3 regions of the Enterococcus gallinarum genome follow, and region 1 is predicted to be linked to each of the others. Evidence: riboswitches for the same ligand, from Rfam matches in the RefSeq annotation. Region 1 holds a riboswitch; each other region holds the start of a gene.
The links. A riboswitch is a leader RNA that binds a small molecule or an ion and turns the genes downstream of it on or off. The one in region 1 is predicted to bind magnesium.
Positions count from the first base shown of each region.

Region 2: another riboswitch for magnesium. It lies ahead of HED61_RS15740 (MgtC/SapB family protein); the one in region 1 lies ahead of HED61_RS10280 (FtsW/RodA/SpoVE family cell cycle protein).
Region 3: another riboswitch for magnesium. It lies ahead of mgtA (magnesium-translocating P-type ATPase); the one in region 1 lies ahead of HED61_RS10280 (FtsW/RodA/SpoVE family cell cycle protein).

Region 1 is NZ_CP050816.1:2,062,631-2,073,141, forward strand. Features, by position in the region: gene HED61_RS10240 (iron chelate uptake ABC transporter family permease subunit) at 1-293, shown strand, start outside; gene HED61_RS10245 (iron ABC transporter ATP-binding protein) at 290-1,048, shown strand; gene HED61_RS10250 (siderophore ABC transporter substrate-binding protein) at 1,068-2,024, shown strand; gene HED61_RS10255 (hypothetical protein) at 2,180-2,749, shown strand; gene HED61_RS10260 (PadR family transcriptional regulator) at 2,842-3,174, shown strand; gene HED61_RS10265 (permease prefix domain 1-containing protein) at 3,171-4,136, shown strand; gene ahpC (alkyl hydroperoxide reductase subunit C) at 4,526-5,089, shown strand; gene ahpF (alkyl hydroperoxide reductase subunit F) at 5,099-6,628, shown strand; M-box (ykoK) riboswitch at 6,985-7,174, shown strand; gene HED61_RS10280 (FtsW/RodA/SpoVE family cell cycle protein) at 7,297-8,445, shown strand; gene HED61_RS10285 (FtsW/RodA/SpoVE family cell cycle protein) at 8,423-9,592, shown strand; gene HED61_RS10290 (phosphatase PAP2 family protein) at 9,607-10,266, shown strand; gene HED61_RS10295 (LCP family glycopolymer transferase) at 10,263-10,511, shown strand, end outside.
Region 2 is NZ_CP050816.1:3,263,177-3,273,687, reverse strand. Features, by position in the region: gene HED61_RS15765 (CitMHS family transporter) at 1-819, shown strand, start outside; gene citG (triphosphoribosyl-dephospho-CoA synthase CitG) at 889-1,758, shown strand; gene HED61_RS15755 (CidA/LrgA family protein) at 1,768-2,124, shown strand; gene HED61_RS15750 (LrgB family protein) at 2,117-2,803, shown strand; gene HED61_RS15745 (AbrB family transcriptional regulator) at 2,840-3,898, shown strand; M-box (ykoK) riboswitch at 4,686-4,855, shown strand; gene HED61_RS15740 (MgtC/SapB family protein) at 4,992-5,675, shown strand; gene HED61_RS15735 (GNAT family N-acetyltransferase) at 5,680-6,153, shown strand; gene mgtA (magnesium-translocating P-type ATPase) at 6,378-8,987, shown strand; gene HED61_RS15725 (hypothetical protein) at 9,581-9,733, shown strand; gene HED61_RS15720 (hypothetical protein) at 9,829-10,299, shown strand; gene HED61_RS15715 (cell division ATP-binding protein FtsE) at 10,311-10,511, shown strand, end outside.
Region 3 is NZ_CP050816.1:1,959,710-1,970,220, forward strand. Features, by position in the region: gene HED61_RS09790 (peptidoglycan recognition protein family protein) at 1-766, shown strand, start outside; partial or broken gene HED61_RS09795 (aldo/keto reductase) at 822-950, shown strand; gene guaC (GMP reductase) at 1,161-2,138, shown strand; gene wecB (non-hydrolyzing UDP-N-acetylglucosamine 2-epimerase) at 2,468-3,598, shown strand; M-box (ykoK) riboswitch at 3,691-3,861, shown strand; gene mgtA (magnesium-translocating P-type ATPase) at 4,130-6,721, shown strand; gene pdhA (pyruvate dehydrogenase (acetyl-transferring) E1 component subunit alpha) at 7,156-8,265, shown strand; gene HED61_RS09820 (alpha-ketoacid dehydrogenase subunit beta) at 8,268-9,245, shown strand; gene HED61_RS09825 (dihydrolipoyllysine-residue acetyltransferase) at 9,271-10,511, shown strand, end outside.

The DNA of each region.
Region 1 (10,511 bases):
AGAAGAGTTGTCTTTTCTTGCTGTCTTTATTATCGGGGACTGCTACTGCTTTAGTAGGACCATCCGTCTTTTTAGGATTTGTCGTGGCAACGATTGCCTATCAGTTATTTCCAACATATAAACATGGCACATTGTTTGTTGGATCAGCACTTTTAGGGTTTTTATTACTAGTCGGCGGCCAATTTTTTGTTGAGCAAGTCTTTCAATGGAACACAACGATCAATACAGTGATTCAATTTTTAGGCGGAATCTTCTTTTTAGGAAAACTAGTCAAAGAAAGGAAAGGACAATGATTGAAACAAAAGGAATCGAAAAGAGTTATCAAGACAAGCGCGTGTTGACTGATTTGTCCTTGCAGTTGCCGGACAATCAATTGATTGCCTTTATTGGTCCAAATGGTGCCGGAAAAAGTACATTGCTTTCGATTATCAGCCGCATGTTGGAGCAGACTACTGGAGAAGTTTATTTCAAAGAAAAGGAGATTCGACAATGGCGTTCGAAAGAATTAGCTAAGAATCTCGCTTTTTTGCAACAGAGTAACGGTTTTACGGTTGATATGACCGTAGAAGAACTGGTGTCTTTTGGTCGGTTTCCCTATAATCGGGGACGATCAACGCCAGAAGATGAACAAATCATTTCAGAATCATTAGCACTTTTATCTTTAGAATCATTTCGGCAACGCTCGATCCATGCATTATCTGGTGGGCAGCTTCAACGGGTCTATTTGGCGATGATTCTTTCCCAAGATACCGAGTATATCCTTTTGGATGAACCGCTGAATAATTTGGATTTGAAACATGCCAATCAGTTGATGCACTTATTGGAGAAATTAGTCAAAGATCATGGGAAAACCGTATTGATCGTATTGCATGACATCAACTTTGCTGCCAGATATGCAGACCATATCGTAGCGATGAAAGAAGGAAGTCTGTTCAAAACAGGCACAGTTGCAGAAGTGATCCAAGAGCCTGTTTTAAAAGAACTTTATGACTTAGAAGTTAAGATAGTCGAAGTGGATGGACAGCGCTTTTGTTATTATTTTAATTAAGAGACCATAGGAGGAGTATATGAAAAAAATAGTATTTAGTTTGGCTGTATTGGTAATGATCACGGGGTTAGCAGGATGCGGCTCGCAAGAAAAAGGAGAGTCAACAAGTGCCTCAACGGCTGCAGCGGCGCCTGCCGAAATCGAAGTGACAGATAGTAATGGGAAAGTGACTGTGCCATTTTCACCAAAAAAAGTCGTTGTTTTCGATAACAGTGCACTTGATACAATGGATGCTTTAGGCGTAGGAGATCGTGTTGTAGGAGCTGCTACGAGCAATATGCCTGACTATTTAAAGAGTTATGCTGCGGTTGATTCTGCAGGTGGTATCAAAGAACCTGACTTAGAAAAAATCAATCAGATCCAACCTGATTTGATCATTATCTCTGGCCGCCAAAGAGACTTTCAAAAAGATCTGGAAGCAATTGCACCAACGATTTTTCTAAGTGTAGACAACGAAAACACTTGGTCATCGATCGATAACAACATTCAAACTATTGCCCAAATCTTCGGAAAAGAAGAGGAAGCCAAGAAACAGTTGACTGCTCTGCAAACAAGAATCGCGAATCTTTCTGAAACTGCAGAAGCCAGCAAGGAAAAAGCATTAGTTGTCATGATGAATGAAGGTAGTCTTTCTGCCTTTGGTTTGGGATCAAGATACAGCATTGTTTATGATACATTTGGGTTTACGCCAGTCGATGATACATTAGAAGCATCGACTCATGGGCAGAATATTTCTTATGAATATTTACTGGAAAAAAATCCCGATATTATTTTTGTTATTGATCGTACAAAAGCAATCGGTGGGGATACAAGCCAGAGTACGTTGACTGAAAATGAATTGGTTCAGCAAACAACTGCTGGAAAAAACGGGAAAGTGATCGAATTAAATCCGCAAGTTTGGTATTTAGCAGGATCTGGGATCGAATCATTGGACATTATGTTGTCTGATGTTGAACCGGCTGCTGCAAAAGATTAAAGGCTTGTTATCGGATAAGGATGGCTTAAATGAGAAACAGTTGCGAATGTTGGATGTTCGCAACTGTTTTTGTATTGAAAACAATTTATTCAATTTAAACCAAATTTAGTTTTTTTCAGGTATGCTAGGTTCAAAGGGAAGGAGCGGATTCCGAAATGCACAAATATTTGCTGGCGGCTGCCTTAGGTTTAGTACTGTTAATAGGGGGATTATTTCTTCGGGTAAACCTGATCCCGATCGCAGACTTTGAGCTATTGACTTTGGCAGAAAAAATTACATTACAAACAGAGGTGGGGCTCGCGCCAAAGTGGGGGGCAGTCTTAATGGGCAGCGGATTAGCTATTTTGTTGCTGGTTTTCATTTCCTATTATTGGCCCTCCAAACCGGGGCACAAAAACTATTTGTTCGGTGCGGGTTTACTTGCGCTTTGGATAATCTGCGTAAAGATGATTTTTTTCCCGCCTCAAAAGGAATGGGTCGAAGGGACGGTCATGAAAGTCTATGAGGATGGGTATGCATGTTTTCAGACGAAGAAAAACGCGGAATCACGTTATTCATCAGATTTTGGTCTGTATTATTTCGAAAGCAGCGACAGTTGGCAGCTTCGAGAAGGACAGCAGATCAAAGTTTTAACAGAAGGTGGGAGTTTCATAAAATTTGATGAAGTGTTTTTACCGGTAATTGATGTTCAACCGTTAGCGGGTGTTTCTCGGTCTCAAGACTGATTTAAAAAAAGAATCACAGATTTACTTTACCTGTCGTAGTAATTGATTTATAATTATTACGACAGGTAAAGTAATTTTAAGGAGGGGATCGAGTGATATCCAGCGATGGAATTCGGGGATACAATGATGCAATCATCTTATCGATTCTTTCCAAAGATGATTCCTATGGATACGACATTTCAAAACAGATACGTGAAAAAACAGATTCGCTCTATATCATTAAGGAAACAACATTGTATTCTGCATTCACACGTTTGGAAAAACAGGGATTGATCCGCTCGTATCCTGGAGAAGTGACTCATGGAAAGAAACGCACCTATTATCAAATCAGTGAGGCAGGAAGAGAATTTTTAGAAGTAAAAAAACAAGAGTGGCAGCAAACAAAAATTGTTGTTGAGCGCTTTTTACAAGGAGGAGCAAAATGAAAACCATCCGGGATTATTTAGATAGTTTGTTTTTGAATGTACCCACCACGCCAGAAACAAAGAAAGCCAAAGAGGATTTGGCTGCGATCATGGAAGACCATTACCATGAATTGATTGAACAAGGAAAAAGCGAGCATGAAGCAATCGGGGCTGTGATCAGTGAATTTGGATCAATTGATGAGTTGCTTCAAGAACTGCAAGTAGCGCAGTCAGAAGATACTGCAGAAGAAGCCTGGTTAGATGCTATTACAATCGATGAAGCCTTTGATTTTTGGGGGAAGATTCGCCGTTTTGCCTTCTCACTTTCTTTAGGTATTGCGTTATGTATCGCTTCTCTTGGAATATTTCTCTTTTTTGCCAATGAAATCAATAGTGGCTTAGGACTATTAGTCATGTTCATGTTTGTTGCATTGGGCGTGGGCTTTATTATTACCTCCGGCTTGAACTATTCTGCATCAAAACGAAAATTAAACGATCGTCCATTTGATCAAGAAGTAAAACAAGAGGCGCGGAAGCAATTGGAAGATTATGAAAAGAGTTTTCGATTTGGTCTGGTGCTAGGAATTTCTGCATGTATTCTGTCGGTGACGCCCTTTTTCTTGATGGAAGCTATTCTTTACATTCCCAGTGGTTTAGCTTTAGGACTGTTTTTTGCGGCAGTTGCATTAGGAGTATTCTTTATCGTCTATGTCAGTATCATCCGCACAGGATTTGCCAAAATGGCCGATGGCGTTTACTTTATTTCTAATGAAGATGAACCGGGACCACGGGCAGCGCAACACATTTATGGAGAATCCGCAGGAAAAGTTCGTTTTTTTAATACGGTCTATTGGCCAGTGATCGTGGTAGTTTACTTCCTCTGGTCATTTTCAACAGGAAGCTGGGCCTATTCATGGGTGATCTTCATCTTGGGTGGGGTTTTTCAAGATTTCTTTTTGCCTCATCAGAAAAATAAGCGCTAAGGAATTTCTTGAAATAGTTTTTGATAAACATCTGAAAGATCCGAGGTTCTGCTAGGGCAGAAGAGGAGTCCTTCAGGTGTTTTTCTTATCGGTTTGGACAAATAAAAACTTTTCACTTTGATGAACTTGACAAAGTGAAAAGTGACTTAAAGCTATTGAGAAAATATCCTTGTAAATGAGAATGAGTGACCTTTGGTATATAATTGTTAGAAAAGTGAATCTATTTATTTTCCCAGAAATCATTTTAAAATGAAAGTGAAACGCTCATTTATGAGGAGAAATTCATTTTGTTTAAAAAAATGCAAAGAGACTATTGCAATTCCACTGGCTTTAGACTAATAATTAAGAGAGATTATTCTCAAATAATAATTCTAATTGGAGGAATCGCTATGTCATTAATTGGAAAAGAAATTGAGTCATTTGAAGCACAAGCTTATCACAACGGAAAATTTATCGACGTTTCATCTGAAGATTTCAAAGGAAAATGGAATGTGGTTTGCTTTTACCCAGCAGATTTTTCATTTGTATGTCCAACGGAATTAGAAGATCTACAAGGTCAATATGCAGCATTGAAAGAACTAGGAACTGAAGTTTATTCTGTTTCGACAGATACTCACTATACCCACAAAGCATGGCATGATCACTCTGATGCAATCAGCAAGATCGAATACATTATGGTTGCTGACCCTTCTCACACGATCTCTCGTATTTTTGATGTACTGGATGAAGAAAGTGGCCTTTCGCAACGAGGTACTTTTATTATCGATCCTGATGGCGTTGTTCAAACGGTTGAAATCAATGCGGATGGAATTGGACGCGATGCTAGTGGATTGATCGACAAAATTCGTGCTGCCCAATACGTGCGGACACATCCAGGTGAAGTTTGCCCAGCTAAATGGAAAGAAGGAGAAGACACCTTAACACCAAGTCTTGATCTAGTTGGAAAAATATAGGAGGTTGACATGGCTTTAGATAATGGAATTAAAGAACAACTGAAACAGTATCTGGCAATGCTGGAATCTGAAATTGTTTTCGCAGCTAGTCTTGGTACTGATGACGCCTCACAAAAAGTTCGTGATTTCTTAGAAGAAATCGCAGAAATGTCCGAACGTATTACGATCGAAGAAGTAACTGCAGATCGGACACCCAGCTTTACAATTATGCAACCAGGTATCGACAGTGGCATTGCTTTTGCAGGTCTTCCACTCGGGCATGAATTTACTTCATTTATTTTAGCTTTATTGCAAGTTAGTGGCCGGGCGCCAAAGGTCGAACAAGCGATTCAAGACCGTATCAAACAAATCTCTCAGCCTTTGCATTTTGAGACATATGTTAGTCTGACGTGCCATAATTGTCCGGATGTCGTACAGGCGTTGAATATCATGGCTGTCTTGAATCCGAATATCAGTCATACGATGATCGAAGGTGGTATGTTCAAAGCGGAAGTAGATGCCAAAAAAATTATGGCCGTACCAACCGTCTTTTTGAACGGGGAAGAATTCGCTAGCGGTCGTCAGACGATCGAACAATTACTTGAACAAGCTGCTGGTCCGACTAGCAAAGACTCGTTTGCAGATAAAGATCTGTTTGACGTGTTGGTCGTAGGGGGCGGTCCAGCGGGTGCAAGTGCTGCTGTCTACGCTGCCCGTAAAGGGATCAATACAGGCATGGTGGTGGAAACTTTCGGTGGTCAAGTGATGGAAACATTAGGAATCGAAAACATGATCGGTACACCTTACACAGAAGGACCAAAATTAATGCGTCAAGTGGAAGAACATGTCAATGAGTATAATGTAGATGTCATGAAAGGACAACGTGCCAAAGATATCCGCAAAAATGAATTCGTGGAAGTGGAATTAGAGAATGGTGCTGTTTTGAAAACAAAGACAGCGATCCTTGCCACTGGTGCACGGTGGCGGAACATTAACGTTCCGGGAGAGCAAGAGTTTAAAAATAAAGGGGTCGCTTATTGCCCTCACTGCGATGGTCCGTTGTTTGCTGGTAAAGAAGTGGCAGTTATTGGTGGCGGTAATTCTGGTATTGAAGCAGCGATTGATTTGGCAGGTATGGCAAAACATGTCTATGTATTGGAGTTCTTGCCGGAATTAAAAGCAGACCTTGTTTTACAAAAACGACTAGCAACATTGGAAAACGTGACGGTCATCACCAATGCTGCTACCAAGGAAATTGCGGGTTCCGATCATGTGGAGCAGCTGACTTATGTGGATCGGCAGACAAATCGTGAAGCCACTTTAGCTGTGGAAGGCGTCTTTATTTTGATTGGCTTGATGCCGAATACAGAATGGCTGAAAGATCGAGTGGCTTTGAATGAACGCAATGAAATCATTGTCGACAAACATGGAACTACAGATCTTGCTGGAGTTTTTGCTGCCGGTGATTGTACAGACAGTGCCTACAAGCAAATTATTATTTCGATGGGTTCAGGAGCAACAGCAGCGTTAGGCGCATTTGATTATTTGATTCGCCAATAATCAAATGCGGACTGATCCTTTAAATAGGTACAAGGAATGACTGCAACGCCGTTTACCAATTTGATTCATTTTTGATCCATGATCATTGCAGCTGATGGCTGAACTTCAGTCAAATAGTTGCCAGTTGATTGGGTCTCGATGGATCGATGGCAAATGGCTGTTGCAGTTTTTTTGTCCTGAAAATAACGAGAAATCTCTAACTAAAAAAGGCAGCGATTCAATGAGCTGTGAGAAAACAGGGGAATTAGTCAATTGCTTAAAGATGTTTAAGAATAATTAAAGAAAAACACAAAATTGCGGAATTCAGTTGTCATCATGAGGAACAAAAGGTAACATTCAGGATGAATAAAAATAACGGATAACCTTGTTAGGTGAGGCTCCTATACAAACATAAGCTATTGCGCAGAAACGTCGAAAGACGCCAATGTGTAAAACAGGAATTGTCGGATTAAGGCTCTTCATAAAATAGCTAAGAAGAAATAAATACTACTAATTTGCTTCTTCTTTACGTTGTATAGTGCCAAAACTCGGACGATGAGATTGCTTGCGAAGTCGAACGTCTTGAGAGAAGTTTGGCTTTTTTTCTTTTCTTGAGTATGTTTCAAAACGTAAATGGATAAAATAAATAACGTCTGAAATCACCTGCTCCAAGGGAAGGAGTGGACGATATGAGTAAAAAGAGAAAGATCGATTGGTTACTTATCACAGCTTATTTGCTGTTGAGTATCATCGGTCTTTTAATGATTTATAGTGCAAGTTCTTACCGGTTGATGACTGCTGGGGGTGCACCGGCCGCGTTGTTCCAGCGACAGCTGATTTTTCTGCTGTTGAGTTGGGGAATGATTCTTTTGATTCAAAAAACCCGCGTCGAAATTTTGTTAAGCAAAAAGTTAGCGGTGGGACTATTGGCCTTTGGCATTGTCATGTTACTGTTGGCCTACCTGCCATTTTTCGGGGTATCAGTTAACGGTGCTCAGCGCTGGATTTCGATTTTTGGCATTCAGTTTCAACCTTCAGAAATAACAAATGTCGGTATGATTCTTTATTTGGCAAACTATTTTAAGGTCAAACGATCTTTCAATGAATTAAAAAAGCCGCTCTTTCTCTTATTTCTATGTTGTGGGCTGGTTCTAATGCAGCCTAAAGTTGCAGGAGTAATGATTTTACTATTTTTGGCTTTTGTTATGATCACGACTGTTCAAGTGCCAGTCAAAGTCACATTCCTGCTATTTACTGCACTGATTTCCAGTTTATTTCTTTTAGGAGGTGCGGTCCTCTTTTTAGGACAACACGGCTGGTTACCACAATTCTTCATGCATGTATACAACCGGATCCAACTTGTTGGAGATCCATTTTCTGACCCATATGGTCAAGGTTTCCAAATGATTCATTCCTATTATGCATTATTCAATGGCGGATTAAGCGGGTTGGGTTTAGGCAATAGCATCACGAAAAAAGGGTTCTTACCCGTTGCGGAGACAGACTTCATTTTTTCGGTATTGGTAGAGGAGCTTGGCCTTTTGGTAGGGATTTTTGTAATTGGATTATTATTTCTAATTGTGTTGCGCCTGTTTATTCGTTCGGCAACAGCTATTGATTCACAAATAGGCTTGATTCTATTAGGAACTGCCACATTGTTGTTATTGCAAACAAGTATCAACATCGCAAGTATCTTAGGGTTAATGCCTATGACAGGGGTTCCTTTACCATTTATTAGTTATGGTGGCTCCAGTTACTTTATTCTTTCGTTTGCTTTTGGTATTTGCCTCAAATTGGAAAGAGGGAGGGAAGCAAATGAAGTACTTCAAACGACATGAAGTGAATTATGCACTGATTCTACCGGTTTTCTTACTTTTTTTATTGAGTATTGCGGTTCAATATGGTGCCAGTGTGCTGGATGGCATTGATCCGGGACCGGTTGTTGTGCGGCAACTCTTTTTTTGCATCATTGCCGCAATCGCATTGTTTGCGGGCAGTTTACTTTCGACGACTTTTTTATTGCGGTTCTCTGGCATCTTTTATGTTCTTTCTCTAGGATTGATGACATTATTGTACTGGTTTTATGATCCCGTCATGTTTGAGTTGACCCATACAAAACGTTGGATCCGGATCGGCAGTTTCACATTGCAGCCTTCTGAGATTATGAAATTGGCTTTTGTATTGTTTATGGTGTATCTCACACTCTTATATGAAAAAAGACAGATTCAGCGAACAATCAAATCTGACTGTTTCTACATTCTAAAAATAGTGCTTTATAGTTTGCCGACTTTTCTATTGATGTATATGCAACGGGACTTTGGTACTAGTTTGGTTTTCATCGTAATGCTCGGCGCACTATTTGTTATTTCCGGTGTCCATTGGAAACTGTTGACAGCAATTTTTACGGTATTGGCTGTGGTTGGCGGACTGTTATTGCTATTAGTCTTTACTGATTGGGGGAATACGATGTTGTTTCGATTGCATTTTAAACCCTATCAATTGGATCGAGTCAAAGCTTGGGCAGATCCTTTTGCTTATCAAGACTCGATTGCTTACCAACAAGTACAAAGTATGTGGGCAATTGGTTCAGGTGGTCTCCTCGGGGCAAGTGACACGCACATTCCTGTCTACGTTCCTGTGCGTGAATCCGATATGATCTTTACAGTCATCGGAGAATCATTTGGATTTTTAGGCAGTTCATTAGTAATTTTTCTCTATTTTTATTTGATTTATCAGATCATTTTTGCAGCATTGCGGACAAATAATAAAGCCTCGGTCTATCTATCGATCACGTTTGTTTTTGGTTTGGTTTTTCAAATTTTTGAAAATATCGGGGCGGCGATTGGATTACTGCCTTTGACGGGTATTCCACTACCATTTCTGAGTCAAGGTGGGACCTCGCTGATTGCAGTTGGTCTCTCTTTAGGCATTATTTTTGGGCTGGAGAAGGCGTATGCCCCGAAAAAAACTTTCCCAATAAATTAAAGGAGTTTACTAAAATGTTCAATCGAACTCGTCGGATGACGGTCAGTCTTAGCTTTATTGCATTGTTTTTTTTATTGACGATCCTAGTCTTGCATCAGCCACACTGGTTTCAAAGGATAGACCGACTCTTTTGGAATTTGCCTCAGATGCGCACTGCTTTAGGAGACCAAATCATGTTGGCCATCGCTTCGACTGCTACGATCCTACCAATAACTGGTTTATTTCTGCTTTTGGGCATCTATTTATGGAAAAAGCAGCAACGAGTTTGGGCAATCTGGGGAATAGGAAATCTGATTGTAGTGAGTGGTATCGGTCAAGTGATGAAATGGCTGATTCAGCGGCCACGCCCAGTCCTAGAAGCTGGGATGGTTCGCGATTCACACAGCTTTCCCAGTGGCCATACCCTGTTAGCTGTTACACTGGTGACTACCTGTTTGCTTTTCACTCGATTTTTGTTTAAGAAAAAAGGTCTGTTGGCTATCCTCGGCGGCTCTTTCATTCTTTTAGTAATATTTTCCCGCTTTTATTTAGGCGTTCATTACCCAAGCGATACCCTCGCAAGTATCTGTTTAGCAAGTGGGATCACATTGATGACTTATGAATGGACTGAAAGGATTCTTACGAGTAAAAGTAACAATTTATCCGATAAATTCAAGCAAAGGAGAAGACCATGACGAATGGAAAGAAAGTTTGGCTGACGCTTTTGGTTAGTTTAACACTGCTTGTGACCGTTGGAACAGTCTATGCGCTGCGCATCGTTCTTCGTGCAGAACAAACGGTTCAAACCATGCACGCACCGATTAAAGGGCGAGAAGCAACAGTAATTGAAGAGGTAGAACCCCTAAGTCTGCTCCTTTTGGGTATCGCAAATGATTCAAAGCGAAAAACAGACTATCGTGCGAACACGATCATGATCGTG
Region 2 (10,511 bases), 1.2 Mb from region 1:
GCCAGTATCCTTTCATATCTCGCACCTGGGATGGTATTATCAATTATTTACGTGATTGTTTGGGTGGCTCCAAGGATGGGAAGACAGGAACGCAAACGATTAGGAATCACTCAGATTAGTGATGATGAGATCAATCAAATGATAGCGATTACAGATCCGGATATATTGGCGATTCGTCGTCCAAAGAAATTTATTGCAAATAGTATTTTAACAATAGCTCTAATTGCTTGGCTTGTAGCAGGATCATTTATTGAAAAAATTTATGTATCTCCGTTGCTATTATTTTTAGTTGGGACTTGTTTAGCATTAATCCTTAACTACCCAAAATTAAAAGATCAATCGGCCCGCATCGGTGCTAATGGTGGAGATGCTGTGCAAACTGTAATCTTGGTTTTCGCTGCAGGAGTGTTCATGGGCTTATTCCAAGGATCAGGAATGGCTGACGCTCTAGCTCAAAGTTTTGTGACAATTATTCCTAAACAACTGGCTGAATACTGGGGTATAGTAATTGCTGTAATTTCTGCTCCAGGAACTTTTTTCATTTCAAATGACGGGTTTTATTTTGGGGTCATGCCTGTGTTAGCAGAAGCAGGTAGAGCTTACGGATTTACCAATATGCAAATGGCTATCGCTTCTCTGATGGGCCAAGCATTTCACTTACTGAGTCCATTAGTTGCATTTATTTACTTATTGGTTCGACTGACTGGAGTAGATATGGGGCAATGGCAAAAAGAGGCAGGTAAATACGCTTTAGGTGTTTTTCTCATTTTTATTATCTCATCAATACTTTTAGGCTATTTGCCATTAAGAATTAGCTAAATATATAACAATTCAACTCCTAGTGATTTGTGAAAAGTTTCTAGGAGTTGAAAAGGAGGAGTGTGATGAATGGATACGATCACTGCAGTAGCAAATATGGCCATTGAAGCTTTATTGTATGAAGTTGCGCTATCACCTAAACCAGGATTGGTGGATCGTTATGATAATGGTGCTCACACGGATATGGATTTTTTCTTGTTTATAAAAAGTATCCAAACGTTGGCGCCTTTTTTTGAGATGTATATCAGTACGGGTTATAAACATACAGGAAGTTTATCAGAATTATTTCAGAAAATTAGAAAAATAGGACAACATGCAGAAGGAGAGATGCTTCATTCAACGAATAACGTTAATACACACAAAGGAGCTAATTTTTCTTTTGCAGTTATTCTTGGATCTGTTGGTTATTACATACAAAAAGAGAGAGGAAGTAGCTTTTCTCTACCTTTATCTGAATCTGAAACTAGCCAAATTTTCTGCATCGTGAAAGAGATGTGTCATGGTTTGGTATCAAATGATTTTTCTATTGTTGATGAGAAAAAAATGAGCTATGGTGAAAAAATATACAAAAAATATAACCTAACTGGAATTCGAGGAGAGGCAGAAGCTGGATATCCGACTATACAGACGGAAGTTTTGCCAATAGTTCGAAGTTTAGATGGAGAAAACAAAGAAGAGCTGTTATTGAATACTTTACTTATCCTAATGAGCGTAACTGAAGATAGTAATCTGATACATCGTGGTGGGGTGAATGCTTGGAAAAAGGTGCAAAATGATAGCAAAGCTATATTGGCTCAAAATTATAACTTGAAAGAGCTGATTATAGTTTTAAAAGAATACAATAAGGAGTTAATTGCAAATCATTTGAGTCCCGGAGGATCTGCAGATCTACTTGCTGTAACCATCTTTTTCCTTCTTCTTGAGAAAAAAATAGATTGAGGGGGAAAAATGAAATATTTAAAGCAAATTAGTATATTATTTGGAGTGAGTATTCTTGGTGATATATTGCATGTATTTTTACCAATTAGAATACCAAGTAGCATGTTGGGATTAGGAATACTTGTTTTGCTACTTATGACAAAAACTATCGCGGTTGAAGAGATTGAGGCGACTGCAAATTTCTTTTTATCTTTTATGCCGGTCTTATTTGTTCCTGCTACTTTTGAACTAATTGAAAAATGGTCACTCTTCAAAAGTCTTTTTTTTCAATTATTAATAATTATAGTGATAACAACGTTCGTGAGCATGTTGCTCTCAGGGAAAGTTACGGATTATCTTATCGATCGGAGAAAACTCAATGATTGATTCTATTCCTTATTTTGGCGCTTTTCTATGTTTCATTTGTTTTTTTGCCGGACAAAAAATTCAAAATAAAACTAAATCCGTACTTGCTAATCCCATTTTACTTTCCGTTCTATTTCTCTATTTTATTTCTTTTTTTATGAAAACAGAGTTCAAAAATTTTGATAAAGATGTCGAGATTTTGAATTATTTACTTACCCCAGCAACCATATGTCTGGGAGTGCCGCTTTATAAAAATTTTGAAAGAGTAAAAAAAGAATTGTTTCCTGTCTTGTTTGGAATTACATCAGGAGTGCTTATTAATTTGTTCTTGACTACTCTACTGTCTAGAATGCTATATTTAAGTAATGCTGAATATATAACTTTTCTTCCGAAATCAGTCACTTTAGGTGTAGGAAAAAATATAGCGGATGATCTAGGAGGAATTGTTGGAATTACCTCACCTATTATTATTTTGACAGGAATTTTTGGTAATATCATCGCAGACAAGGTTATTCGAATAATTAAAATTAGACATCAATTGGCAATAGGTGTACTAATAGGAACATCAACACATGCTATAGGGACCACGAAAGCATTTGAAATAGGAGATCTTGAAGGGGCTGCAAGTAGTTTTTCCTTAGTTGTAGCGGCTATTTTTACGGTTATATTAATGCCTCTATTTTCTAGTTTCCATTTGTAAAAAATTTGTTCATTGAATAAGAAAGTAGGAACTTAAATGGTAGTAAAGATAATAGAAACGTTGATTGTAGGACTAATTGGAGGAATAATTGCTAGGCGTATAAAAATGCCCGCTCCATTTATGACTGGGAGTATGCTTGCAGTTGCGTTTTTTTCAATGTTCACAGATCAAATGTATATGGCGAATAACTTGAAGATCTTTGCCCAGATAATTAGTGGTGCCTATATAGGACAGCAAGTATCAAAGAAAGATTTACTAAATTTCCCTAAATTGGGTAAATCGATTTTGTTATTGATGGCTTTTTTCACTTTCAATTTGTTTACTATGGGATTCCTATTTCACTCATTTTTCTCGTTAGATTTGATTACGGCTTTACTTTGCTGTATGCCTGGAGGAATAATGGATGTATCTTTGATCAGTATTGATATGGGAGCTGAAGCTGAGGTAGTCGCTACAATGCAATTAGCAAGGTTAGTTGGGATGCTCCTCATCCTACCATATTGGATAAGTTTTCTTTTAGAGCGTCTAGAAAAGAAAAATGGAATCAGTATTGAAACGACCGAAAATAAAACAAAAATGAAGAGAGAGTTGACAATTGGGATCAATAATCCCTTTATCAATGATGCCACTATTTTAATAGTTGCAGGATTGGGAGGGATTTTGGGTCTATATTTCCAAATTCCTGTTGGGGCATTAATGTTTTCACTACTTTTCTCATGTGGTCTAAAAATTTTAAAAAACACTGCTCAATTAAATAATAATATCCGCTATATTGCTCAAATTTTTGCAGGAGCAATCATTGGTAGTACCTTTAACAGAGACAGTTTAAGCCAACTTGGTCGCCTTCTTATACCTGCGGTATTGCTCCTATTAAGTTATTTAATAATTAATGTACTATTTGGGTACATTGTTTACAAACGAGGAATTCTAGATTTGAAGTCAGCGTTATTTGCGTCATCACCAGCTGGAGCAACAGATATCTCGTTGATTGCTGGAGAATTGGGTGGTGAAATGCCAAAAATTGCAGCTATTCAAATTTGCCGAACTTTATATACGATAATGGTTTTACCAAATTTGATTCGATGGTTAACTTGAAATAGAGAATGGGTTGACTATAGAGATAAATTTAAAATAGCATAGCAGTTTATATGAGTGAAGCAACTAGTAAAGTATGTTTTTCTTGAATGAGGATTTGCTATAAGATCAAAGTTTGTGGTATGAGAAATTTTTGAGATCATAGGAGATCTGGATTCAAAACAACTTGAAGGATCGGGAAGGGCCGTTGGGAAAACTTTGCTAGCTATTTTCTGCTTTTCTTTTGGAGATGCCAATGCATTGCTTTTGATTCTGTCCATTATACATAGTTGGCAAACAAAAAAAGGGTTGTTCGACATTTAGTGTTGCTAGAGAAAGAAACAACTGAAAACTTAGTCATAACCAGTTGGGCATAGTGCTTAACTGTTTTTTGTTATTTCTCTTTTAAATAACACGAATAATTCTAAAATGTATTTCCGAGCAGCGTAAAGCTAGAAAGAAAATAAAATTTTTTCAAATAATTTTTTTAATGTGAAATTAATAAATTTCCTTTTCGGATGACTGCAGGGAAGAACGATAGTTTGATAGTTTATCGACAAATGTCTGTTTCAATCATTAACAAAGATTATTTTAAAATGATCTTCATACGAGTGGTTTCACAGTGTTTTAAGATCGATTAAACCCAATATAAAAACAGCTTTGTTTTACACAAAATCTACTGAATTCTTGATTTTTATTCGTATAACGTACTTATACTTTTCTAATCGTATTAAAAAATCATGAGGCAAAACGGCAAAATAAAAATTGACAAGAAAAAACGAATTTGTTAGTGTGTACCTGAAAATAAAATATGATTTGTTAGGTGAGGCTCCTATGCAAACATAGGCTACTGCCCAAAAATGTCGAGAGACGCCAATGGGTAGAACAGGAACTGTCGAATACAAGGCTTTTCTTAAGGTAGCTAAGATGTTTGTCTTTACGTTGTATAGTGCCAAAACTCAACGATTAGATCAATGTCTTTTTTGTCTTGTTTTTGACGAATTTAGAGCGACTTTTCGCGGAGTTTTTGCGGAAAAGTCGCTTTTTTTTTGTGCCTAATGATTCGATTTTATTTTTAAAACGAGGAAAGGAGCAGGAGTATGTATTTTTGGGAATGATGGGTCTGAGTGTGCTGGCAGGAGGCCTTATTGGTGTTGAAAGACAGTGGAGAAAAAAGCTAGCAGGTGTACGGACGATGGTTCTAGTCTCGCTGGGAGCAACGATTTTTGTTTCATTATCCTCGATGGTTGCGTCTGATACGAGTCCTACTCGAATTGCTGCACAAGTAGTGAGCGGTATTGGCTTTTTAGCTGGCGGGATTATTTTGCGGGATGGTTTTAGTGTAAAAGGATTAAATACTGCAGCAACATTATGGTGTACAGCAGCTGTTGGCACAGTGATTGGCGCTGGTTATATCCAAGAAGGATTTTTTGCAGCGCTAATGATCATGCTGGTGAATAGTGTGATTCGTTTTCTTTCTCAAAGATTTGATCAATTTGCTGAAGGGTATCGAACAGAATCTCTGGAGAAGAACACAAATTCATTTTTGATCATTACCGGAAAAAGGTCTTCCGAGGTGGCTTTGCGGACAGAGGTCATCAATCAATTGGATCGGTATGTTCTTTCATTTTGCCATTTTGTTTGCCAAGACCTGGCAGAGAATCGGATTCAGCTGCAAGTAGAGATCGAGCCTGCTGCAAATGCTGATTTAGCAGTGAAAGAAATTGTTACTCAATTGTCGAAAAATAATCATGTACTAGAAGTTTTTCATTTAGCAGAGGAGGGAGAAACATGGTAAAACAGTGCTTACGTTAATCAGATGGGATAGTTGTGACTATAAAGAAACATTAGTTTTGCGAAACCAAGTGTTAAAGGTTAGTGCGGGACAACCGTTATTAAGAGAGTCTCCAGCAGAGGAGAAACAAGCTATTCATTTGGTGGCAAGGCAAAATAAGCGGATTGTCGGCACCCTTCTTTTGCACCCTTGTTCGTCTAAGTGTATGCAAATAAAACAAGTGGCCATTCATCCAGATTATCAAGGGCAAGGGTTAGGGAAGAAATTACTAGTGTATGCGGAGCAAATTGCCAGAAATTTAAATTACTCGACCTTATTTTTAACAGGAAGAAAGCAAGCTTGGGGCTTTTATCGGAGATTAGGATATAGCGAAACAGAAGCCTATCAAGCAGATGCTTTGATCTTGAAGGTTTTCAAAAAAGACTTGTCAGTTGACCGATATTTTTTCAACCGGAAGGAGATGAAAACAAATGGACGATAGTCATTCGATACCAAAGGGTTTGGCAGAAGAGGAACAAAGAGATAGTCAGATACTATTGTCTATTTGTTTTTAGCGCCTTCTTCTTCAAACCCTCGCAAAAAAACAACAATGCTAGGAAACAATTTTCTTGATCATTCGAAGAGAGTTGTGGCGAACTATTTGGAGAGAAGGTAGAAAAAGTGGAAACAAAAAAACGACCTATTCAAAGCATTAATTACGGATTAATGGCAAAAAAAACGATCGAAACGATCTATGAAACCTTTCAGACTTCTAAAAGAGGACTGACTGAAGGACAAGCAATCGCGGCTAGGAACAAGTATGGATCAAATCAAATTTCCTATGGAAAGAAGACCCCATTCATTATGGAAGTCTTAAAAGCGTATATCACTCCCTTTACATTAGTGCTGATTGGGTTAGGGATTACCTCTTTTATCACTGAAGTCGTTATTGCGGCACCAGAGGAACGGGATTATTTTGGCAGTGGGATAATCTTTGTCATGATTTTGATTAGCGGCACCATGACGTTGATTCAATCTGTGCAATCAAATAAGGCTGCCGAAAAACTAAAGTCATTGGTTAAGGTTACTGCGACAGTGAAGCGTAAAAGCGTCTACGCAGAAGTACCGATGGAAGAAATCGTCTGTGGAGATATTGTGAAATTGTCTGCGGGAGACATGATTCCAGCGGATATCCGCTTGACTGCAACGAAAGACTTGTTTATTTCTCAATCTGCTTTAACGGGAGAAAGTTATCCGGTTGAAAAAAATGCCGAAGCAGTTGTTACAAGCCGTGATTCTGAAACAAGCTATGAAAATTTAGCCTTTATGGGAAGCAATGTCATCAGTGGTACAGCGGAAGGGGTTGTGATCGCTACTGGCAACCATACTCTTTTCGGTGATGTGGCAAAGTCATTGTCCACTAAGCCTATTCGAACCAGCTTTGAGTTAGGGATTCGCAAAACCTCGTTCTTATTCATCAAGTTCATGGCATTAATGGCACCGACGGTCATTGTCATTAATGGTTTCACGAAAGGCGATTGGATGGAAGCATTCCTGTTTGGCTTGTCAGTAGCTGTTGGGCTGACGCCAGAAATGTTGCCGATGATCGTAACAACGAATTTGGTCAAAGGCGCAACTGGAATGGCGAAAAAAGGCACTGTGATCAAGAACTTAAATGCGATCCAAAACTTTGGTGCGATCGATATCCTCTGTACGGATAAAACTGGCACGCTAACGCAAGACAAGATTATTTTAGAGTACCATTTGGATTTGACTGGAGAAGAAGATGAGCGAGTATTGCGGCATGCCTATCTTAACAGCTATTACCAAACCGGATTGAAGAACTTATTAGATGTTGCGATCATTGATGCGGCTAAAAAAGAATTAGGAGTCCCTGATCTCCCATATAAAAAGATCGACGAGATTCCCTTTGATTTTGAACGGAGACGAATGAGTGTGGTCGTAGAAGATCCGTCTGGAAAAACACAAATGATCACCAAAGGCGCAATCGAGGAAATGCTCAGCATCTCAAGTTATGTAGATTTCAAAGGAAAGGTGACTGCATTAACTGAGGAGATAAAACAAGAAGTTCTAAAAAAAGTCAATGAACTAAATGAAGATGGGCTACGTGTGATCGGGGTAGCTCAAAAAACGAATCCAAGCGTGGTAGGTGAATTTTCTGTAGCAGATGAATCTGAGATGGTTCTCATTGGGTATCTAGCGTTTTTGGATCCGCCAAAAGAAACCACGAAACAAGCACTGGAAACGTTAAAGAAACACGGAGTTGGCGTGAAAGTGTTAACTGGCGACAATGCGTTAGTAACGCAGTCTGTATGTCAGCAAGTTGGATTAGGGGCAGAAAAGCTGATCAGTGGAGAAGACATTCTAAATGTATCGGATAAAAAACTTAGTCAACTTGTTGAAAAATACAATGTTTTCGTCAAATTGAACCCGCAGCAAAAGCAGCGAATTACCGGGATTTTGAGAGAAAATGGGCACACAGTAGGATTTTTAGGAGATGGGATCAATGATGCGCCAGCAATGAAGGCAGCAGATGTCGGAATCTCAGTAGATACGGCAGTAGATATTGCCAAAGAATCGGCCGATGTTATTTTGTTAGAAAAAGATTTAATGATTTTAGAACGTGGGATCATTTCAGGACGAGAAACCTTTGGGAATATCATGAAATATATCAAGGCGACCGCAAGTTCTAATTTCGGCAATATGTTTTCGGTTCTCGTTGCTAGCACGTTTCTGCCATTTTTGCCAATGTTGCCGTTACAGATTCTTTTCCTCAACCTTATTTACGATATTTCCTGTGTATCGATTCCTTGGGACCACATGGATAAAGAATACTTGGATAAACCAAAGCGCTGGGATGCATCGAGTATCGGTAAATTTATGATTTGGTTAGGTCCAACAAGTTCAGTGTTTGATATTACTACCTATTTATTGATGTACTTCATTATTTGTCCAGCGGTAGTTGGTGGCGATTTCCATACGTTGACGCCAGAACAACAAGTCGCTTTTATCGCTGTCTTTCATGCTGGCTGGTTTGTAGAATCGTTATGGTCGCAAACACTCGTGCTCCACGCCTTGCGGACACCAAAGATTCCATTTATCCAAAGCCGCGGCTCATTCATTATGACAGCGATCACTTCATTAGGAATTGCCGTCGGGACATTCTTACCGTTTACGAACTTTGGCCAAAGTTTAGGCATGGCAGTTCTTCCATCAGCGTACTGGCTATGGCTGACCGCAACCATCATTGCCTACTTAGCCCTAGTAACGATTGTCAAACGTTTCTACATTCATCGTTATCAAGAATTGCTCTGAAAAAAAAATCTTTGACCGTAGAGCAAAAAATTTACCTTTAATAATCAGATAGGCTTTAAAGCAGTCCAGTAGATATGACCGAAGGATGTAGTCTTTTAGAAGAGTTGTCGTAGTAATGATTTAGCGTTTTTGATGGTAAAACAGGTTTTCTTGAGCGAAGCAGAGACGATTCAACTAGTAACTATGAAAAGACAGAAGTGATTGCGATTTGGATGGCCCGAGGATCAGGTGATAGCCTATTTTACCGGTGATCTGAAAAATATGCTTGCTTCTTTAGATCAAGCAACTCTTTGGTATAGTCAATGAAGAAAATAATCTTAGTTGGATTTCTAAATAGAGAGAATGTTGAATGCTCCACATTCTCTCTATTTGTTTTACCTTTTAATAATGAAGCGTATTTCTCTTTTTTCTATGTTTTAGCAGAAGCGCCAAAGTGATCATCCATCTATGACAGGAGCTTTTTCGTTTCCAAATATCGCCTGTTAAATTTTTGTATTTTGAAAATAAATTTATATTGTAATTGTTATAAATAAATATTATCATTATATTTGTAATATTCGGAATATTATAGCATTAAGAAGGAGGTAGTCCATATGAGGACAATGACTGAGACAGAAACTCGTTCTGTTAAAGGTGGATTTCATTGGCATTGTTGGGTATGTGGTGCTGGTGGCGGTACAAAAGCTGGTTACTTGCGTCATGTTCAAACAAATTCATTCCATATTTTCATTTCGTATTGGTCGTAAACCCGACTATCATTAGCATGCTATAATAATCAATTGATGGAAGAATGCTATAATTATTTGATTATAGTATTCTTTTTTAGGAGATGGATGCACGGATGCGCATAATAGATAAATGTATACTTTTAGGAATAACATTGGTATCTTTGGCAGCTTGTACAAATCCTGAGAGTTTAATCGAAAAAGATAGAAAATCAGAGGAAGAAAAAATCCTTGAGACCTTTTCTGATAAAGAAATCATCAAGCTAGCAGACTTGGATATCCAATTGAAAGAGGTAGAACAATCCAATGAGGGAGATCGGTCGGTGATCTCACTGACATTAGTGGTCATCAGTGACTCTTTACCGGAAAAAACCGAAATCGATAATCATATTTTCTCAGTAACTGCAGAACAGAATCAAGAACCCCTGACATCCATTGATGCGATTGATTCTTTTGTTTTAGACAACAAAAAAGAGCTAACCTATCGCTTTATCCTACATTCGAATACAGAAGTGGTTCTTTTCACTTTTGACTACATGAATAACTCGCAACATATGACCAAACACTACGATGTATATCTAGAGTAGGGGGAAATGTGATGATTCAGTTTAGAGATGTAACCATCCATTCATTAGCCAAAAAAGAAGTACTCACCAAGGTCACCCAACTATTTCCAGATGATAAACCTAGTTACATTATTGGTAAAAGTGGTGCAGGAAAGTCGACGATACTCAAAGCAATTTTTGGCGAAGTTCCTGTAGCTTCTGGAGAAATCATCTTAAATGATGAAGAACTGAAC
Region 3 (10,511 bases), 100 kb from region 1:
GGATGACAATGAAGCTATTTGTATCATTCCATTAGATGAGGTCGCTTACCACGCAAACGATACGGTTAGATACAATTCTGATGGATCTATCTACAAGCCTTTGTATTCACAAATCGGTAATGCTAATTATGGCGCTATTGGCGTGGAGATGTGCTTGGATAGAAATGGAAATATCACTGAAAAAACATTCCAGAACACCGTTAAAGCCGTTAAAGAACTGATTGCAAAATATCCAAATATCACTCGGAATAAGATTTGGCGCCACTATGATGTTACTGGCAAGAACTGTCCAGCTCCATGGGTAGCAAAGCCAAGTGAGCTGGAACGTTTCAAAGATGCGGCGTTTGGCAAGACTAGCGGTTCTAATTCAGCAGCTAAACCTAGCACACCATCTGTAAAACCAAACACCAATAAAATCTCAGAAGACGGTATGTTTGGACCAAGCACTGCCAATAAAGCGATGCAGTACGAAGGTATCACACCAGATGATGAAATCAGCCATCAGTATCGACAAGTGTGCAACAAGAACCTTTATGCGGCGCAATTTGATAATACGCTTAAAGGTTCAACCCTGATTCGTACATGGCAGAAACGGTTGAAAGCAAAAGGTTTATACAAAGGTGCGATCGATGGATTGTGCGGAACAGAAATGATTAAAGCTATGCAACGAGCCTTGAAGACAACGGTTGATGGAATTATCAGCCCGACTTCTAACATGGTCAAAGCATTACAACGAGCATTGAACAACAATAAGCTTCCATGGTAAACAAACACCCCTTACTCTTTTGAGTAGGGGGCTTTTTTATGTGTCCAAATAACCAAATATGCAGGTGATCGCAGGCACGATGACGCCGCATCGTATCGAAGAGATCGCTAAGGCATCTACGATTGTGTTGACACGCCAAGAATGGTATGAAGTATATTTGGCAGCTGGCAATATTTTACCTTAAAAAAAAGAAGAAACCCTTTATTTAATGGAAACTATCTCAGGAATGTTCGTAAAAGACGAACATTCCTGTTGCTTTTTAAAAAAAAGATTCTAAAACACTTGTATTTATGAGTGAGCTGGTTTAAATTGTTGTGGGCATTAAAAATAGGCGACAGCCATTTGATGCTTGCTTCACTCTTATCAAGATTTGGAGGATATTTTTATGTTTGACATGAAAGTTTTTGATTACGAAGATATACAATTGATCCCTAATAAATGTATCGTGAATAGCCGTTCAGAATGTGATACGACGGTTACTTTAGGCAAACATTCATTTAAAATGCCGGTCGTTCCTGCAAATATGCAAACGATCATTGATGAATCAATCGCAGAATTTTTAGCTGAAAACGGCTATTTTTATATTATGCATCGTTTTGACGAAGCAGCCCGCATTCCTTTTATCAAAAAAATGAAGGAAAAAGGCCTGATCTCTTCGATCAGTGTCGGTGTCAAAGACTATGAGTATACTTTTGTCGAAACATTGGCTGCTGAAGGACTGGTGCCTGATTACATTACGATCGATATTGCCCATGGACATTCCAATGCTGTCATCAATATGATCCAACATATCAAAAAACATTTACCAGATGCTTTTGTGATCGCAGGGAACGTTGGTACACCTGAAGCGGTCCGAGAATTGGAAAATGCCGGCGCGGATGCAACGAAAGTTGGGATCGGACCAGGGAAAGTTTGTATCACTAAAATCAAAACTGGTTTTGGAACTGGTGGGTGGCAATTAGCTGCATTACGCTGGTGTGCAAAAGCAGCTCGCAAGCCGATTATCGCCGATGGGGGAATCCGCACCCATGGAGATATCGCAAAATCTGTTCGTTTTGGGGCAACGATGGTCATGATTGGTTCATTGTTTGCTGGACATGAAGAATCTCCTGGGGAAACAAAAGTCGAAAATGGTGTCGTTTTAAAAGAATACTTTGGCTCTGCTTCTGAATTCCAAAAAGGGGAAAAGAAAAACGTCGAAGGGAAAAAAATCTGGATCCCTTACAAAGGTTCTTTGAAAGATACTTTGGTTGAGATGCAGCAAGATCTACAATCATCGATCTCCTATGCCGGTGGCAAAGACCTCGAATCGATTCGAAAAGTTGATTATGTGATCGTGAAAAACTCGATTTTCAATGGCGATACAATTTAAGTTGCTTCGGCTGTAGAATTGACAGTGGCATGAATAAAAGTTCGATCCAAAAGATTTCTTGGTCTTGCAGCAAGCGATAGGAAAACATTCTTATCACTTGCTGCTGAGGGCAACAAGTCTTTTGGTTTTTTTATTTTCAGCGCTGACCTTCTGCTTTTTGTGGAATCATCTCTATCGACTATTTGGTTTTTCTTAATCTTTCGTTATAATAGAAGAAATGATGAAAAAAAACTAAAAAAATATTCTGAGCTAAAAGCGGATATTCAGTTGACTAAGTGAGTAAGAGCAATAACAATAAAGTAAACATGCAGAAAGAAGCAGGTGAGTGTTTGACTATCAAAGTAATGTCCGTTTTTGGGACAAGACCGGAAGCCATCAAGATGGCGCCTTTGGTAAAAGAATTAGAGGCTGATCCTCGATTTCAATCAATTGTCGTGGTGACAGCCCAACATCGCGAGATGTTAGATCAAGTATTAGAGGTTTTTGAGATCGAACCTGATTACGACTTGGATATCATGACATTGGGACAGACATTGACCGGCATCACTACAAAAGTCTTGCTGGAATTAGAACCGATTCTCCACCAAGAAAAACCGTCAATTGTGCTTGTTCATGGTGACACAACAACGGCATATGCCGCAGCAACCGCAGCTTTTTACGCTCAGATTCCGATCGGTCATGTTGAAGCTGGTTTGCGGACGTGGAATAAACGATCACCCTATCCGGAAGAAGCCAACCGGCAACTCATCGATGTGCTAGCGGATCTTTACTTTGCTCCAACGCTTCAAAGTAAAGAAAATCTACTTGCGGAAAATCATGATCCAGAAGCCATCTTTGTCACTGGCAATACCGCGATTGATGCCATGCGCTACACTGTTTCTCAAGACTATCAGCATCCTACACTAACAGACAAAAAACAGCGAAAGATTTTGTTGACGATGCACCGCAGAGAGAATTTAGGTCAGCCGATGAAGAATGTTTTTCAGGCATTGGCTCGAATCGCAGGCGAGTTTCCAGAAGTCTCAGTCGTTTTTCCGATGCATAAAAATCCCAAAGTTCGAGAAATTGCTCAAGAAACTCTGGGTGCTTTAGAGAATGTTACATTGATTGAACCTTTAGATGTCATCGATTTTCACAATTTTGCCAACCAAAGCACATTGATTCTAACTGATTCCGGCGGTGTCCAGGAAGAAGCCCCTTCTCTCGGTGTTCCTGTATTGGTGTTGCGGGACACAACTGAACGTCCAGAAGGCATTGCGGCAGGAACGTTGAAATTGGTCGGTACAGGGGAAGAGGATGTGTATCAAGCAACGAAGCAGTTGTTGCAGGATCACGCTGCATATACCGCAATGGCGCATGCTGAAAATCCTTATGGTGATGGTAAAGCAAGTCAGCGAATCAAAGAAGTATTGGCTCAATATTACCGTCTGTCCGGAATGGCAGATCCTTCGATCCAATGATCCAAAAACTGAAAATGGAATTGAAAAATAACAAAAGTATTTTCACATAATGGTTGACCTATATAATTAGATAGACTATAGTGAGGATAGAAATAAATAATTGTTAGGTGAGGCTCCTATATGGACACAAGCTGCTGCCGCAAAAGTATCGAGAGATGCTTAGTTGGTAGGACAGGTCTAATCGTGAAGGTTAAACCCAAAGCAGCTGATAACGTCAAGTTATCTACGCCCTATAGTGCTAAAGCTCTACAATGATCATGAGTTTTTTACGCATGCTTATTGGGAGCATGCGTTTTTTGTGTTAATGGTCACTGATGCCTTTATTTTAGCTGATACATACAGACCTTTATGAGGTGCTGCAAGACAATTGCTGACTGCCTTTATTTTTGACCAACACTTCTGCATGATCCAGAGTTTCTTGCTTGATAAACAGAGAGGAAGATGAACATGGAATACCCCAGTCCCCAGAGGAACAATAAAAAGAATGCTAGGGGTAGCAAATGCAACTCCTAGTTATAGGAGGAAAAGAAGATGTTAAAAAAATTATCTAAAGATCAAGAATTAAAATTACTTGCACAACTTTCGGAAAGAGAGTTGCTGATGGAAATGCGGACTTCGTTTAATGGACTATCAAAAGAGGATGCAGCAGAACGTCTGGAAGAATATGGACCAAACCAAGTAGATGCACAAAAACCAACACCTGCTTGGCTGATGTTTTTAAGTGCTTTCAAAGATCCTTTTGTATTAGTTTTGGCTTTGCTGATGGTCATTTCTTTTTTCACAGGTGATTATGAAGCAGTGGTCGTGATGGGAATCATGATCTTAGCAAGTGTTACGATCACATTCGTGCAAGAATATCGTTCGCAAAAAGCAAGTTTGGCCTTAAAAGAATTAATTGAAAATACATGTTCTGTCACTCGAGACGGCGAAACGATCGAGATTCCGATGGATGAAGTCGTACCAGGAGACATCGTGACATTGGCAACCGGGGATATGATTCCGGCAGATGCTATTTTGATTTGGACAAAAGATTTATTTATCAATCAATCTTCTCTGACCGGAGAATCTATGCCGGTGGAAAAATTTGTCGATGCTGGGATCAAAGATTCTAAAGAAACGATTTCCGCATTAGATATGCAAGATTTGGTTTTCATGGGAACGGATGTCCTTAGTGGACAAGGTAAAGCAATTATTTTAAAAACCGGTCAAAGTACTTTTTTTGGTGATATTGCCAAAAATGCAACGTCAAAACGAGGAAAGACTACTTTTGAGGATGGTTTGACGAAAGTCAGTAAATTGTTGCTGCGAATGGTAATGGTTTTGTTTCCCATCGTCTTTTTGATCAATGGATTGACAAAAGGCGACTGGGGAGAAGCCCTTTTCTTCGCAATCGCTGTAGCTGTTGGCTTGACTCCGGAAATGTTGCCAATGATCGTCACAAGTAATTTGGCAAAAGGTGCCATGTCGTTAGCTAAAGAAAAAGTGATCGTCAAAGAATTGCCTTCGATTCAAAACTTGGGCAGTATGGACGTTTTATGTACGGATAAAACCGGCACGATCACTGAAGATCGCGTCGTATTAGTGCAGCATCTGAATCCGTTTGGTAAAGAAGACCAACAAGTGTTGGATATGACCTATTTGAATTCCTACTATCAAACAGGTTGGAAAAATTTGATGGATATTGCGGTATTGAACTACTTCGAAGATACAGAGCGCCAAGCGCCTTATCAAGAAGTCATCAAAGTGGATGAAATCCCCTTTGACTTTTCCCGCCGGCGTTTAACAGTGGTTGTCAAAGCAGATGGGCACCAGATCATGGTCACAAAAGGTGCTGCTGAGGAAATGGAGAAAGTCTGCAAATACGTGGAAGTCAACGGACAAGTTCTGGAATTGACAGATGAATTAAGAGAAAAACTTCGTGAGGTAAATCACCGCTTGAACAAACAGGGCATGCGTGTCCTAACAGTAGCAATCAAGCGAGATGCTCACGCAGAAGCCGTCTACACAGTTGAAGATGAACAAGATATGATCATGATCGGATTCATGGGCTTTTTAGACCCAGCGAAAGAGTCCGCAAAAACAGCTATTGCTTCATTACATGGTCATGGTGTCAACGTGAAAGTTTTGACTGGTGACAATGCGATCGTGGCGCAAAAGGTGTGTAAAGATGTGGGGATCGAAGTGAACGACTATCTTCTAGGGATAGACGTTGATCGTCTCTCTGATGAAGAATTGGCTGAAAAAGCAGAAGCGGTCAATCTATTTGCTAAGTTGAATCCTATGCAAAAGTCACGCATCATTCAGTCGCTGCAAGCCGATGGTCATACTGTCGGATTTATGGGAGATGGAATCAATGATGCGCCTGCACTGCGGGCTGCTGATGTCGGTATTTCTGTAGATACGGCCGCAGACATTACCAAAGACGCAAGTTCGATCATTTTATTAGAAAAAAGCTTGAATGTGTTAGATAAAGGCGTCATTGAAGGCCGTAAAGTTTTCACAAACATGATGAAATACATCAAGATGACATTGAGTTCAAACTTTGGGAATGTTTTTTCGATTCTTGTCGCTAGTGCATTCTTGCCTTTCTTGCCAATGCTTTCTATTCAATTGCTGGTGCAAAATCTAGTCTATGATATGGCACAGTTGACTATTCCTTGGGATAATGTGGATGTGGAAGAACTAGAAAAACCAGTCAAGTGGCAAGTCAGAGGCTTATTGAAATTCACCGTAAGCATTGGACCAGTCAGCAGTATTTTTGATATCTTGACATTCTTCGTGATGTGGCATGTGTTCCAAGCAAATACCATTCAAGAACAAGCGCTGTTCCAAGCCGGCTGGTTCATGATCGGTCTTGTGACGCAAACATTAGTCGTGCATATGGTCCGGACGCGTAAACTGCCATTTTTCCAAAGTATCGCATCGCCAGCAGTCTTACTGTCAAGCGTTCTTGCGATTTTGGTGGGTTTCGGTATTATCTTGTCGCCGCTGCACACAGTCTTTGATTTTGCAGCGCTACCATCTTCTTACTGGCCATGGTTTGTCGGCATTATTCTTGCCTACCTGGTAAGCGTAGAAGTAGCTAAGAGAATCTATATCCATTATACAAAAGAGTGGATCTGAGAAAAGAAACGGATAGTCATAAAAGATTTTAACTTTTATGCTATCTGTTTCTTTTTTATTCTCTTCTGTATTATTTTTTTCTCATTATCAAAAAAAACTAATTTTACTAAGTCGGAACATTCACAAGGGAAAGTCCTCGAGGTGTTACGTTTCTGTTTAGTTAAAAGGCGAAGTCTGTACTATTCTTAAAAGAAAAAAAGAATTTAATAAGGAGCAAAGCAAGAAAGCGATTGCTTAAATGTGATTGTTTTCACTAATCGTTTCTTAAGAGTTGGTCTAATGGGAATCGTTTTATTAAAAAAAAATACCTTTTCACTTGTCTTATTCTCGTTTAAATGATAATTTATAGTAGTAAATGATTTTTCGATGATACAGATTTTATCCCTGTTACATTCGAAAGTGAATTTTTATATCAGAGAGGAAAGTGTGTCAAGATGGCAAAAAAACAAAAAGCACTTGATTTCCAAGCAATTTTGGAGCAAGTCAATGCAGATTTTCCAACTTATCAAGCATTAGATAAAGACGGAAAAATCGTAAATCCAGATTTAGTACCTGATCTAAGTGACGACGAATTAGTCGAGTTGATGACTCGCATGGTATGGTCCCGTGTATTAGACCAACGCTCTACTGCGTTAAACCGTCAAGGTCGTCTAGGTTTCTTCGCGCCAACAGCTGGTCAAGAAGCAAGTCAATTAGCAAGTCATTTTGCATTTGAAAAAGAAGATGTGCTTTTACCTGGTTACCGTGATGTCCCTCAATTGATCCAACACGGCCTTCCATTGAAAGAAGCGTTCTTATGGTCTCGCGGACACGTAGCTGGAAACCTTTATCCAGAAGACTTGCAAGCTTTACCACCACAAATCATTATCGGTGCGCAATACGTGCAAGCTGCTGGTGTAGCTCTTGGTCTGAAAAAGCGCAACAAGAAAAATGTTGTCTTCACTTATACAGGTGATGGCGGTTCTTCACAAGGGGACTTCTATGAAGCAATCAACTTTGCTGGCGCTTACCATGCAAACGCTGTATTCTACATCCAAAACAACGGTTTTGCGATTTCAACACCTCGTGAAGTTCAAAGTGCTGCGCCAACATTAGCTCAAAAAGCAGCTGCAGCTGGTATCCCAGGAATCCAAGTGGATGGTATGGATCCATTAGCAGTTTACACTGTCTCAAAAGCAGCTCGTGAATGGGCAGCAAATGGCAATGGACCAGTTTTGATTGAAACATTGACTTACCGTTATGGTCCACACACATTATCAGGGGATGACCCAACGCGTTACCGTTCAAAAGATATGGACAGCGAATGGCAACAAAAAGACCCATTGGTTCGCTTCCGTACGTACTTGACTGAAAAAGGACTATGGTCTGAAGAAAAAGAAGAACAAATCATTGAACAAACTAAAGAAGAAATCAAAGCTGCAATCGCTGAAGCTGACCGTGTACCTAAACAAAAAGTTTCAGATTTCTTGAAAAATATGTTTGAAGTACAACCTCAAAACATTAAAGAACAAATTGCAACTTACGAAGCGAAGGAGTCGAAATAGTCATGGCACAAAAAACAATGATTCAAGCAATTACAGATGCCTTAGCTGTTGAAATGGAAAACGACAAAGAAATTTTAGTCTTTGGTGAAGACGTCGGTAAAAACGGCGGGGTTTTCCGGGCAACAGAAGGTTTACAAGAAAAATTCGGTGAAGATCGTGTTTTCGATACCCCTCTTGCTGAATCTGGTATCGGCGGTTTAGCTTTTGGTTTAGCACTAGAAGGTTTCCGTCCAGTTCCAGAAATTCAATTCTTCGGATTCGTTTTTGAAACATTTGATGAAATCGTTGGACAAATGGCACGTACTCGCTACCGTATGGGCGGCACACGCAACTTGCCAATTACGATTCGTTCACCATTTGGTGGTGGTGTGCATACACCAGAATTGCACTCAGATAACTTGGAAGGATTGATTGCTCAATCACCAGGTATCCGTGTCGTGATTCCATCAAACCCATACGATGCAAAAGGATTGTTAATTGCTTCTATTCGCAGCAATGATCCTGTTGTTTTCTTAGAACATATGAAACTTTACCGTTCATTCCGTGAAGAAGTGCCAGAAGAAGCGTATGAAGTTCCATTGGATAAAGCAGCGGTGACTCGTGAAGGAACAGACGTATCGATCATCACTTATGGTGCAATGGTTCGTGAAGCAATCAAAGCAGCGGATAACTTAGCAAAAGAAAACATCAATGCTGAAATTATCGATTTGCGTACAGTTGCTCCTCTTGATGTGGAAACAATCATTAAATCTGTTGAAAAAACAGGTCGTGTGGTTGTTGTTCAAGAAGCTCAAAAACAAGCAGGCGTAGGCGCTCAAGTCGTTTCTGAAATTTCTGAACGTGCGGTTCTTTCATTAGAAGCACCAATTGGACGTGTATCTGCTCCAGATACAATCTTCCCATTCGGTCAAGCAGAAAATATCTGGTTGCCAAATGCTAAAGATATCGAAGACAAAGTGAAAGAAATCGTGAACTTTTAATAGTTGAAGAAGGGAAGAATAGAAAATGGCATTTCAATTTAAATTACCGGATATCGGTGAAGGGATCGCAGAAGGCGAAATCGTAAAATGGTTCGTTAAACCCGGCGATACCATCAATGAAGATGACACTTTATTGGAAGTTCAAAATGACAAATCAGTTGAAGAAATCCCATCTCCAGTCACAGGTACTGTAAAAAATATCCTTGTATCAGAAGGAACAGTTGCCAATGTTGGTGATGTATTAGTAGAAATCGATGCACCTGGCCATGAAGACAATGAAGGAGATGCAGGTGTGGCAGCGCAAGCCCAAACTCCTGCACAACCAGCTGCTGTTCCAACAACGGAAGCTGCATCTGCTGGTTCTTCAGAAGGCGAAGGCGTATTCCAATTCAAATTACCAGATATCGGTGAAGGAATTGCAGAAGGCGAAATCGTAAAATGGTTCGTTAAAGCTGGCGACACCATCAATGAAGATGATACTTTATTGGAAGTTCAAAACGACAAATCAGTTGAAGAAATCCCATCTCCAGTCACAGGCACTGTAAAAAATATCCTTGTATCAGAAGGAACAGTTGCCAATGTTGGTGACGTATTAGTAGAAATCGATGCTCCAGGACACAACAGTGCACCAGCTGCTAGTTCTGCAGCGCCAACTGCAGCGCCAGAAAAAGTTGAAACTTCTGGCTCAGCAAGTGTCGTTGAAGCTGCTGATCCAAACAAACGTGTATTAGCAATGCCTTCTGTCCGTCAATTTGCTCGTGAAAAAGATGTCGACATCACACAAGTAACTGCAACTGGCAAAGGTGGCCGCGTGACAAAAGAAGACATTGAGAACTTCCTATCTGGTGGCGGAGCTTCAGCAACTGCAGAAGCAGCAGCTCCAGCAAAAGAAGAAGCGCAAGCACCAGCAGCTGAAAGCAAACCAGCAGCACCAGCTAAAGCCTTCAAGTCTAACTTGGGTGATTTAGAAGAACGTGTAGCATTAACTCCGACACGTAAAGCAATTGCGAAAGCAATGGTCAACAGCAAACATACAGCACCTCATGTAACATTGCATGATGAAGTAGAAGTAACAAATCTTTGGGATAATCGTAAGAAATTTAAAGAAGTTGCTGCTGCCAATGGCACAAAACTTACTTTCTTGCCATATGTTGTAAAAGCATTGACTGCTACAGTCAAAAAATTCCCTATCTTGAATGCTTCAATCGATGATGCAAAACAAGAAATTGTGTACAAAAACTACTACAATATCGGTATTGCTACGGA